3 regions of the Bacillus sp. MC1252 genome follow, and region 3 is predicted to be linked to each of the others. Evidence: a T-box and tRNA genes for the amino acid it is inferred to sense, from the RefSeq annotation. Region 3 holds a T-box; the other regions hold tRNA genes.
What was found. A T-box is a leader RNA that pairs with one kind of tRNA and senses whether it is charged. The one in region 3 lies ahead of serS (serine--tRNA ligase), so its partner is inferred to be a tRNA-Ser.
Positions count from the first base shown of each region.

Region 1: it encodes a tRNA-Ser, which carries the amino acid that the T-box ahead of serS (serine--tRNA ligase) is inferred to sense. The anticodon was not compared.
Region 2: it encodes a tRNA-Ser, which carries the amino acid that the T-box ahead of serS (serine--tRNA ligase) is inferred to sense. The anticodon was not compared.

Region 1 is NZ_CM166369.1:882,223-885,463, reverse strand. Features, by position in the region: partial or broken gene ACYH0L_RS04395 (hypothetical protein) at 1-451, opposite strand, end outside; tRNA gene ACYH0L_RS04390 (tRNA-Leu) at 649-730, opposite strand; tRNA gene ACYH0L_RS04385 (tRNA-Leu) at 768-856, opposite strand; tRNA gene ACYH0L_RS04380 (tRNA-Cys) at 871-941, opposite strand; tRNA gene ACYH0L_RS04375 (tRNA-Gly) at 947-1,021, opposite strand; tRNA gene ACYH0L_RS04370 (tRNA-Gln) at 1,029-1,100, opposite strand; tRNA gene ACYH0L_RS04365 (tRNA-His) at 1,110-1,185, opposite strand; tRNA gene ACYH0L_RS04360 (tRNA-Trp) at 1,215-1,288, opposite strand; tRNA gene ACYH0L_RS04355 (tRNA-Tyr) at 1,302-1,386, opposite strand; tRNA gene ACYH0L_RS04350 (tRNA-Thr) at 1,414-1,486, opposite strand; tRNA gene ACYH0L_RS04345 (tRNA-Phe) at 1,493-1,568, opposite strand; tRNA gene ACYH0L_RS04340 (tRNA-Asp) at 1,588-1,664, opposite strand; tRNA gene ACYH0L_RS04335 (tRNA-Met) at 1,713-1,789, opposite strand; tRNA gene ACYH0L_RS04330 (tRNA-Val) at 1,805-1,880, opposite strand; tRNA gene ACYH0L_RS04325 (tRNA-Glu) at 1,912-1,986, opposite strand; tRNA gene ACYH0L_RS04320 (tRNA-Ser) at 2,006-2,096, opposite strand; tRNA gene ACYH0L_RS04315 (tRNA-Asn) at 2,101-2,175, opposite strand; rRNA gene rrf (5S ribosomal RNA) at 2,185-2,300, opposite strand; rRNA gene ACYH0L_RS04305 (23S ribosomal RNA) at 2,410-3,241, opposite strand, start outside.
Region 2 is NZ_CM166369.1:2,731,032-2,734,272, forward strand. Features, by position in the region: gene ACYH0L_RS14000 (TraR/DksA C4-type zinc finger protein) at 1-396, shown strand, start outside; gene ACYH0L_RS14005 (TspO/MBR family protein) at 483-959, shown strand; tRNA gene ACYH0L_RS14010 (tRNA-Glu) at 1,036-1,107, opposite strand; tRNA gene ACYH0L_RS14015 (tRNA-Ser) at 1,115-1,205, opposite strand; tRNA gene ACYH0L_RS14020 (tRNA-Asn) at 1,210-1,284, opposite strand; tRNA gene ACYH0L_RS14025 (tRNA-Ile) at 1,291-1,367, opposite strand; tRNA gene ACYH0L_RS14030 (tRNA-Gly) at 1,384-1,457, opposite strand; tRNA gene ACYH0L_RS14035 (tRNA-His) at 1,469-1,544, opposite strand; tRNA gene ACYH0L_RS14040 (tRNA-Phe) at 1,572-1,644, opposite strand; tRNA gene ACYH0L_RS14045 (tRNA-Asp) at 1,663-1,739, opposite strand; tRNA gene ACYH0L_RS14050 (tRNA-Met) at 1,763-1,839, opposite strand; tRNA gene ACYH0L_RS14055 (tRNA-Ser) at 1,862-1,954, opposite strand; tRNA gene ACYH0L_RS14060 (tRNA-Ile) at 1,962-2,038, opposite strand; tRNA gene ACYH0L_RS14065 (tRNA-Met) at 2,043-2,116, opposite strand; tRNA gene ACYH0L_RS14070 (tRNA-Ala) at 2,142-2,214, opposite strand; tRNA gene ACYH0L_RS14075 (tRNA-Pro) at 2,223-2,299, opposite strand; tRNA gene ACYH0L_RS14080 (tRNA-Arg) at 2,307-2,383, opposite strand; tRNA gene ACYH0L_RS14085 (tRNA-Leu) at 2,395-2,480, opposite strand; tRNA gene ACYH0L_RS14090 (tRNA-Gly) at 2,493-2,564, opposite strand; tRNA gene ACYH0L_RS14095 (tRNA-Leu) at 2,595-2,677, opposite strand; tRNA gene ACYH0L_RS14100 (tRNA-Lys) at 2,685-2,760, opposite strand; tRNA gene ACYH0L_RS14105 (tRNA-Thr) at 2,798-2,873, opposite strand; tRNA gene ACYH0L_RS14110 (tRNA-Val) at 2,907-2,982, opposite strand.
Region 3 is NZ_CM166369.1:20,526-23,766, forward strand. Features, by position in the region: gene pdxS (pyridoxal 5'-phosphate synthase lyase subunit PdxS) at 1-699, shown strand, start outside; gene pdxT (pyridoxal 5'-phosphate synthase glutaminase subunit PdxT) at 720-1,310, shown strand; T-box leader at 1,364-1,580, shown strand; gene serS (serine--tRNA ligase) at 1,630-2,904, shown strand.

The DNA of each region.
Region 1 (3,241 bases), 860 kb from region 3:
AAGATCATCATGTATATGATGAAACGAATACCATAAAGCCGCTAGATAGATTTCACAAATATGAACAATCACACGGTGCTCCTCACTGCCCGCCTTCAATAAATAAGGCAGCCCTTCTCCTTGATGCACAAACAAGCCTTGCCAGCGATATGGCCTCACATCAACACGATCAAGCTTCATCCACTCTTGAAAATACCGGAATGATAATACCCCTTGTCAGCGGAAAAACGAGCAAATGATGGCCATCCTCAAACTGTTCAATCCACTCAAACAGCCACGCAACAAATACTCGCTGAGTTTCAAAATCCAACTGCTTCATCTCTTCTATAAAGGACTGAAGAACCTTCAGCGCATCTTTACGCAGCCCCTGTTCTTTTCGTTCACAGTACTCTCTAAAAAGCGGATAATAATGAGACCTATCGTCTTGAATGATCGTCTGAAGCAAAGTCATAGTACGGAACAAAAATCCCCTCTCACTATATACTCGCGTTCTAGTTCACACGTATCATTCCATTGTGAGATAGCTTTCTCCCCCTCGCAACTTCGATTAGAGGTGATGGGAAAACAAAAAAACGCCTCACCACAATGGAGAAACGTTAGTTTGACGGTATATTAAGTTCAATTACCGATTATGAAAATTTTAATAGATACCGGTGGCCGGGGTCGAACCGGCACTCCGTGAGGAACACGATTTTGAGTCGTGCGCGTCTGCCAATTCCGCCACACCGGCATGATCATTAAAGAGCGCAACTTATGATAAAAATCAATGGTGCCGAGGGCCGGACTTGAACCGGCACGGTAGTCACCTACCGCAGGATTTTAAGTCCTGTGTGTCTGCCAATTCCACCACCCCGGCAGTCTTTTCAAAAAAGGCGACACCCGGATTTGAACCGGGGATAAAGGTTTTGCAGACCTCTGCCTTACCACTTGGCTATGCCGCCATTATTGGAGCGGAAGACGGGATTCGAACCCGCGACCCCCACCTTGGCAAGGTGGTGTTCTACCACTGAACTACTTCCGCATATCAACTGGGCTAGCTGGATTCGAACCAACGCATGACGGAGTCAAAGTCCGTTGCCTTACCGCTTGGCTATAGCCCAATAATAAAATGGGGCGATTGATGGGAATCGAACCCACGAGTGCCAGAGCCACAATCTGGTGCGTTAACCACTTCGCCACAACCGCCATAGATGTTATGAATCATATCATATAATTGGCAGGGGCAGTAGGAATCGAACCCACACCGGAGGTTTTGGAGACCTCTGTTCTACCTTTAAACTATGCCCCTATGAAAATAAAAATGGTGGAGGGGGGCGGATTCGAACCGCCGAACCCGGAGGGAGCGGATTTACAGTCCGCCGCGTTTAGCCACTTCGCTACCCCTCCACATATGGAAATAATAAAGAAAAACAGTGCCGGCAAGAGGACTTGAACCCCCAACCTACTGATTACAAGTCAGTTGCTCTACCAATTGAGCTACACCGGCAAATAGTGGTGGCTCGGGACGGAATCGAACCGCCGACACACGGATTTTCAGTCCGTTGCTCTACCAACTGAGCTACCGAGCCAAGTATTATTTTTGAAAAATGGCGGTCCGGACGGGACTCGAACCCGCGACCTCCTGCGTGACAGGCAGGCATTCTAACCAACTGAACTACCGGACCATTTTGGTTGCACTTAATGAGTACTCCCTATTGGTATATAAAATAATTTGGTTGCGGGGGCAGGATTTGAACCTGCGACCTTCGGGTTATGAGCCCGACGAGCTACCGAACTGCTCCACCCCGCGACGATATAAAAGATATGGTGGAGGATGACGGGCTCGAACCGCCGACCCTCTGCTTGTAAGGCAGATGCTCTCCCAGCTGAGCTAATCCTCCGAATAAAAATGCTGGTATGTATTATATAAAATGGTGACCCGTACGGGATTCGAACCCGTGTTACCGCCGTGAAAGGGCGGTGTCTTAACCGCTTGACCAACGGGCCCTCTATTATATGTATCTTGTGGCGGAGAGCAAGGGATTCGAACCCTTGAGACGGGGTTACCGCCTACACGATTTCCAATCGTGCTCCTTCGGCCACTCGGACAGCTCTCCAAATTGGCTCCGCAGGTAGGATTCGAACCTACGACCGATCGGTTAACAGCCGATAGCTCTACCACTGAGCTACTGCGGAATGAAGAAAGCCTGGCGATGTCCTACTCTCACAGGGGGAAACCCCCAACTACCATCGGCGCTGAAGAGCTTAACTTCCGTGTTCGGTATGGGAACGGGTGTGACCTCTTCGCCATCATCACCAGACAATTTAGTGACAAAAGATATTATACTATGTATTGAAAATAAATCAAGAGATATTTTAAAAATGTTCTCTCAAAACTAGATAACAACGTTCAAACTTCACATTAGAATATAGGTTAAGTCCTCGATCTATTAGTATCTGTCAGCTCCACGTGTCACCACGCTTCCACCTCAGACCTATCAACCTGATCATCTTTCAGGGATCTTACTTCCTTGCGGAATGGGAAATCTCATCTTGAGGGGGGCTTCATGCTTAGATGCTTTCAGCACTTATCCCGTCCGCACATAGCTACCCAGCGATGCCCTTGGCAGAACAACTGGTACACCAGCGGTGCGTCCATCCCGGTCCTCTCGTACTAAGGACAGCTCCTCTCAAATTTCCTGCGCCCGCGACGGATAGGGACCGAACTGTCTCACGACGTTCTGAACCCAGCTCGCGTACCGCTTTAATGGGCGAACAGCCCAACCCTTGGGACCGACTACAGCCCCAGGATGCGATGAGCCGACATCGAGGTGCCAAACCTCCCCGTCGATGTGGACTCTTGGGGGAGATAAGCCTGTTATCCCCGGGGTAGCTTTTATCCGTTGAGCGATGGCCCTTCCATGCGGAACCACCGGATCACTAAGCCCGACTTTCGTCCCTGCTCGACTTGTAGGTCTCGCAGTCAAGCTCCCTTGTGCCTTTACACTCTGCGAATGATTTCCAACCATTCTGAGGGAACCTTTGGGCGCCTCCGTTACATTTTAGGAGGCGACCGCCCCAGTCAAACTGCCCACCTGACACTGTCTCCCTGCCCGATAAGGGCAGCGGGTTAGAAGGTCAATACAGCCAGGGTAGTATCCCACCGATGCCTCCACCGAAGCTAGCGCTCCGGTTTCCAAGGCTCCTACCTATCCTGTACAAGCTGTACCAACATTCAATATCAGGCTGCAGTAAAGCTCCA
Region 2 (3,241 bases), 970 kb from region 3:
GAGCATTCAAAAGAGCAGACCGTTTCACAAAATCGTCCCATTGAAGAGGATTTGTTAAATCCACCATCAGGACAATTTGAAAATGAAGAAAGTGCTGCCTACGATGGAGAAGATGCATATCAAGACGTAGAACGCTACGGCAACTCTGATACCCCGTCCGATATGGAATTTCCTCCCGAGACATACGATGATGTGTATACACAATCAGAAGATGAAGATTATGTTGAAGACTATGAAGGATTCGCAGCTGCTGATCTCGAAGGAAAAGCAAGCAAGGTGTATCCGAATAAAGCACACGAAGCCTATGAAGATGCATTAGATGAAGAAGGCGTCATGACGGTGTTTGGTGACTTGAAGCCGTACGAAGAAGAACCTTATACAGAAAAAAATCAATAGGCCCCTCATATTGGGGGCTTTATGTTTATATCATGTAATAATTGGGAAATCACTTTAAGAGTGAATTTGATTGGAGGAGATTCTTGATGGCTAGAAAAAGTATCATTTGGGCGATTATCGTCTTCTTTATTACATACGCACTATTCTCTATTGCAGGGTTCTTGTTCCCTATTGACAGAGAATGGTATGATGCATTAAACAAACCGGAATGGACACCTAGTGGGGGTGTGATTGGAGCTGTGTGGGCTGTCTTATTTGCTCTCATCTCGTTGTCCGCAGCGATTATTTATGGGAAGTATGGATTTCAAAAAATCACTTTACCGTTTTGGATTCTTTTTCTTTTAAATTATGTCTTCAATCAAGCCTTTAGCTTTTTTCAATTTACACAAAAAGATTTGTTTGCCGCTACCATTGACTGCCTGCTTGTTGCACTGACAGCACTCGCACTTGTCATCGTCTCACGTAAGCTCAGTAAAGTCGTTTCTATTTTACTAATCCCTTATGTCTTATGGGGATTCTTTGCGACATACTTGTCTTATACGATCTATTCCATGAATATGTAAAAAAAGACCGCGATGATGGCGGTCTTTCGTTTTGATGAAAATAAAAAAGAGATCTTTCATAGATCTCTTTTAAAAATGACCCGTACGGGATTCGAACCCGTGTTACCGCCGTGAAAGGGCGGTGTCTTAACCGCTTGACCAACGGGCCAGATAAATGGCGGAGAAGGAGGGATTTGAACCCTCGCGCCGCTTGCGCGACCTACACCCTTAGCAGGGGCGCCTCTTCAGCCACTTGAGTACTTCTCCATTTTGGCTCCGCAGGTAGGACTCGAACCTACGACCGATCGGTTAACAGCCGATAGCTCTACCACTGAGCTACTGCGGAAGATCATGGTGGGCCTGAGTGGACTCGAACCACCGACCTCACGCTTATCAGGCGTGCGCTCTAACCAGCTGAGCTACAGGCCCATGAACGATATACAAATGGAGCGGGTGATGGGAATCGAACCCACGACATCAGCTTGGAAGGCTGAGGTTTTACCACTAAACTACACCCGCAAAAATATGTATGGGGCGATTGATGGGAATCGAACCCACGAGTGCCAGAGCCACAATCTGGTGCGTTAACCACTTCGCCACAACCGCCATACTGTCAATATTTATTTGTAAAAGTGGCTCGGGACGGAATCGAACCGCCGACACACGGATTTTCAGTCCGTTGCTCTACCAACTGAGCTACCGAGCCATGTATTTCATTTAAAAATGGCGGTCCGGACGGGACTCGAACCCGCGACCTCCTGCGTGACAGGCAGGCATTCTAACCAACTGAACTACCGGACCAATATAGAGATAAGAAAAAAATTTGGTTGCGGGGGCAGGATTTGAACCTGCGACCTTCGGGTTATGAGCCCGACGAGCTACCGAACTGCTCCACCCCGCGATGATATGGTTTTTAAAAAATATGGCGGAGGAAGAGGGATTCGAACCCCCGCGGGCTTTGACACCCCTGTCGGTTTTCAAGACCGATCCCTTCAGCCGGACTTGGGTATTCCTCCGTATAGATGGTGGACCTTGTAGGACTCGAACCTACGACCGGACGGTTATGAGCCGTCTGCTCTAACCAACTGAGCTAAAGGTCCTTTATAGCGGCGGAGGGGATCGAACCCCCGACCTCACGGGTATGAACCGTACGCTCTAGCCAGCTGAGCTACACCGCCATGATAAAAATAATCCTTTAAGAAGTGGAGCCTAGCGGGATCGAACCGCTGACCTCCTGCGTGCAAGGCAGGCGCTCTCCCAGCTGAGCTAAGGCCCCATAAAAGATGGTCGGGAAGACAGGATTCGAACCTGCGACCCCTTGGTCCCAAACCAAGTGCTCTACCAAGCTGAGCTACTTCCCGATCTTAATGGCGCGCCCGAGAGGAGTCGAACCCCTAACCTTTTGATCCGTAGTCAAACGCTCTATCCAATTGAGCTACGGGCGCTTATTGTATAATGCCGAGGGCCGGACTTGAACCGGCACGGTAGTCACCTACCGCAGGATTTTAAGTCCTGTGTGTCTGCCAATTCCACCACCCCGGCGTGGATGGTATAAGCGGAAGACGGGATTCGAACCCGCGACCCCCACCTTGGCAAGGTGGTGTTCTACCACTGAACTACTTCCGCATTACAGGATTTCTTTATTTTGTTTGGCTATGCGGGTGAAGGGACTTGAACCCCCACGTCATAAAGACACTAGATCCTAAGTCTAGCGCGTCTGCCAATTCCGCCACACCCGCATGAAAATGGTGAGCCATGAAGGACTCGAACCTTCGACCCTCTGATTAAAAGTCAGATGCTCTACCAACTGAGCTAATGGCTCGCTTTAAAAGCGACTTGTCTATCTTACCATATGAAAGTGGTGCCGGCAAGAGGACTTGAACCCCCAACCTACTGATTACAAGTCAGTTGCTCTACCAGTTGAGCTACACCGGCTTTATCTATCCTAACATTATGTAAGAATAAATATGGTGGAGGATGACGGGCTCGAACCGCCGACCCTCTGCTTGTAAGGCAGATGCTCTCCCAGCTGAGCTAATCCTCCACTATGTAGGAATCTCTCGATCCGACAAAGATTATTATATACAGGTTTTACTCATTTGTAAAGGCTATATTAAAAAAATTTTATTTCATTTTTCGTTACGCATTTCTTTTCATAAATAATAGTCATTTCCCCTGTCAAAACTGCTGCAATTCAATGTTTATCAGCTAAACCTCTCCACTCTTTATTCTCTTTAAAAACATTCAATTCCTTCTGAAATATCAGCTCCCCATCATTTTTATACTTTAATGATATAGATATT
Region 3 (3,241 bases):
GACCCAAGAATCGTGGAAGAAGTTCAAAATGCGGTAACGATTCCAGTCATGGCAAAAGCACGTATCGGCCACATCGTGGAGGCTCGTGTTCTTGAAGCGCTTGGTGTTGATTATATCGATGAGAGTGAAGTGCTAACGCCCGCTGATGAGGAATTCCATTTAAATAAAAATGAATACACCGTACCTTTTGTATGTGGATGTCGTGACCTAGGTGAGGCAACCCGCCGTATTGCAGAAGGTGCATCCATGCTGCGGACGAAAGGAGAACCTGGGACAGGCAACATTGTAGAAGCAGTCCGCCATATGAGAAAGGTCAATGCTCAGATTCGAAAAGTAGCGGCGATGAGTGAAGATGAACTGATGACAGAAGCAAAGAATCTAGGAGCACCTTATGAATTATTGCTTCAGATCAAAAAAGAAGGCAAGCTGCCTGTTGTTAACTTTGCAGCTGGAGGCGTTGCGACACCAGCAGATGCTGCGTTAATGATGCAGCTTGGAGCAGACGGCGTATTTGTCGGATCTGGTATTTTCAAATCAGAACATCCTGCTAAATTTGCAAAAGCCATTGTAGAAGCAACGACTCATTTCACCGATTACCGTCTCATTGCAGAACTTTCTAAAGAATTGGGAACAGCCATGAAAGGAATTGAAATTTCAAATCTACTGCCAGAAGAGCGTATGCAAGAGCGTGGCTGGTAATTAAGGGAGCGCAAACGAACATGCTAACAATTGGTGTACTAGGGCTTCAAGGTGCGGTGAGAGAGCATATTCAATCAATTGAAACTTGCGGCGCAGAAGGAAAGATCATCAAACGAGTAGAAGAGCTAGAAGCCGTTGACGGTCTGATTATCCCTGGTGGAGAAAGTACGACGATGAGAAGACTTATGGATACGTACCGATTTATTGACCCGATCAAAGCGTTCGCTGCTCAAGGGAAACCAATTTTCGGGACATGTGCCGGTTTGATTATGCTGGCAAAGCATATAGAAGATCGAGAAGATGCTCATCTTGGACTGTTAAATGTATCTGTTGCACGTAATTCATTTGGCAGACAGGTAGACAGCTTTGAAGCAGGTGTAGAAGTGAAAGGACTGGATGCGCCGTTTACAGGGGTGTTCATCCGTGCGCCTCATATCGTCAGCTCAGATGATAGCGTAGAGGTCTTAGCTGAATATGATGGCAGGATTGTGATGGCGAAAGAAAACAATATCTTAGGTTGTTCTTTTCATCCAGAGTTGACAGACGACCACCGGTTAACGCAGCTGTTTGTTGAGATGGTGAAGTCCTACAAAACGAAGCTCGCTGTATAAAACGGTTGAAAAGAGATAAAACTTATAGTACATTAAAATCACAATCAAAGATCGAAAAAGCGTTGACGGGAAATAGTAAGAAGCCCCTCTTTCTCAGAGAGCCGATGGTTGGTGAGAATCGGTGAAAGATGCATTCTGAATCCATCCTTGAGCGAAATGCTGAAACACGAGAAGTAAGCATTTACGGTGATACCGTTACAGAGGAAAGAGGAAAGCATGATTTTGCATGTTTTCAATCAGGGTGGCAACGCGAGAGCTCTCGTCCCTTTCATGGGATGAGGGCTCTTTTTATTTTTCGATAAAAAAAGGAGTGTAACACATGCTGGATATTAAACAACTGCGCACGGACTTTGATCAAATCAAAGAAAAGTTAGCACACCGAGGCGAAGATTTAGCTGATTTTGATAAGTTTGGTGAACTAGATCAAAAAAGAAGAGAATTAATCGGTAAAACAGAAGAATTAAAGAGCCGAAGAAATGAAGTATCGCAGCAAGTGGCCGTTCTAAAAAGAGAAAAGAAAGACGCCGATCACATTATTCAAGAAATGCGTGAGGTCGGAGATGAGATTAAGAAGCTGGATGATGAGTTAAGAACAGTAGAAGAAAGCCTGCAACACATTCTGTTCTCAATTCCGAATATCCCTCATGACTCTGTACCAGTTGGTGAAACAGAAGATGACAACATTGAAGTGAGAAAATGGGGTGAACAGCCAGCATTCTCATTTGAGCCAAAACCGCATTGGGACGTAGCGGATGTGTTAGATATTCTAGATTTTGAACGTGCAGGAAAAGTGACAGGAAGCCGTTTTGTTTTTTATAAAGGGCTTGGCGCACGCTTAGAGCGCGCACTTTATAACTTCATGCTCGATTTACATGTGGATGAGTTTGGTTTTACTGAAGTGCTTCCGCCTTACATGGTCAACAGAGCAAGCATGACAGGAACTGGCCAGCTTCCAAAGTTTGAAGAGGATGCTTTTAAAATTCGAGAAGAAGATTATTTCCTCATTCCAACGGCTGAAGTGCCAATCACCAACATGCACCGTGACGAAATTCTTGAGGGAGAGCAGCTGCCAATCAATTATGCAGCATTCAGTGCTTGCTTTAGATCAGAAGCTGGATCTGCCGGCAGAGATACACGCGGGCTCATCCGTCAGCATCAATTCAACAAGGTAGAGCTCGTGAAATTTGTTAGACCAGAAGATTCTTATGAAGAATTAGAGAAACTAACGAATCAAGCAGAAAAAGTTCTTCAGCTATTAAACCTGCCATATCGTGTCATGAGCATGTGTACGGGAGATTTAGGTTTCACAGCTGCGAAGAAATACGATATCGAAGTATGGATTCCGAGCCAAAATACGTATCGTGAAATTTCTTCTTGCAGTAACTTCGAAGCGTTTCAGGCAAGACGAGCAAACATTCGTTTCCGCCCGGAGCCTAAAGCAAAGCCGGAGCATGTTCATACATTAAATGGATCTGGTTTAGCGGTAGGAAGAACTGTGGCAGCCATTTTAGAAAACTACCAACAAGAGGACGGTACAGTGATCATTCCTGAAGTGCTGCGTCCTTATATGGGAAATAAAGAAGTGATGAAATAAGATGCCGTTATGGCATCTTATTCTTTTTACCTAAAGTTCTACAGCTTTTCTAAAATAAGCCGATAAAAAAACTAAAAGCTTCTAGGAAAGAAGGAATAACCTTGAATAGGCTTGACTATTATGTTGAAATGGCTCAATTACTTAGAAAAGTTCTAGATGAAAGTATCCTTTTCGGCATCACTGATACAGAGAAGGTGCTTTGTTATTACCCGTCTAACACAATAGATTTTGGCATTAAAGTAGGGGACGCATTGAACCCAGAAGACCAAAACGTGGCGATGACATTAAGAGGACAAGAATATGACGGTCATTTACCAGAGTCTTTATACGGCTATGA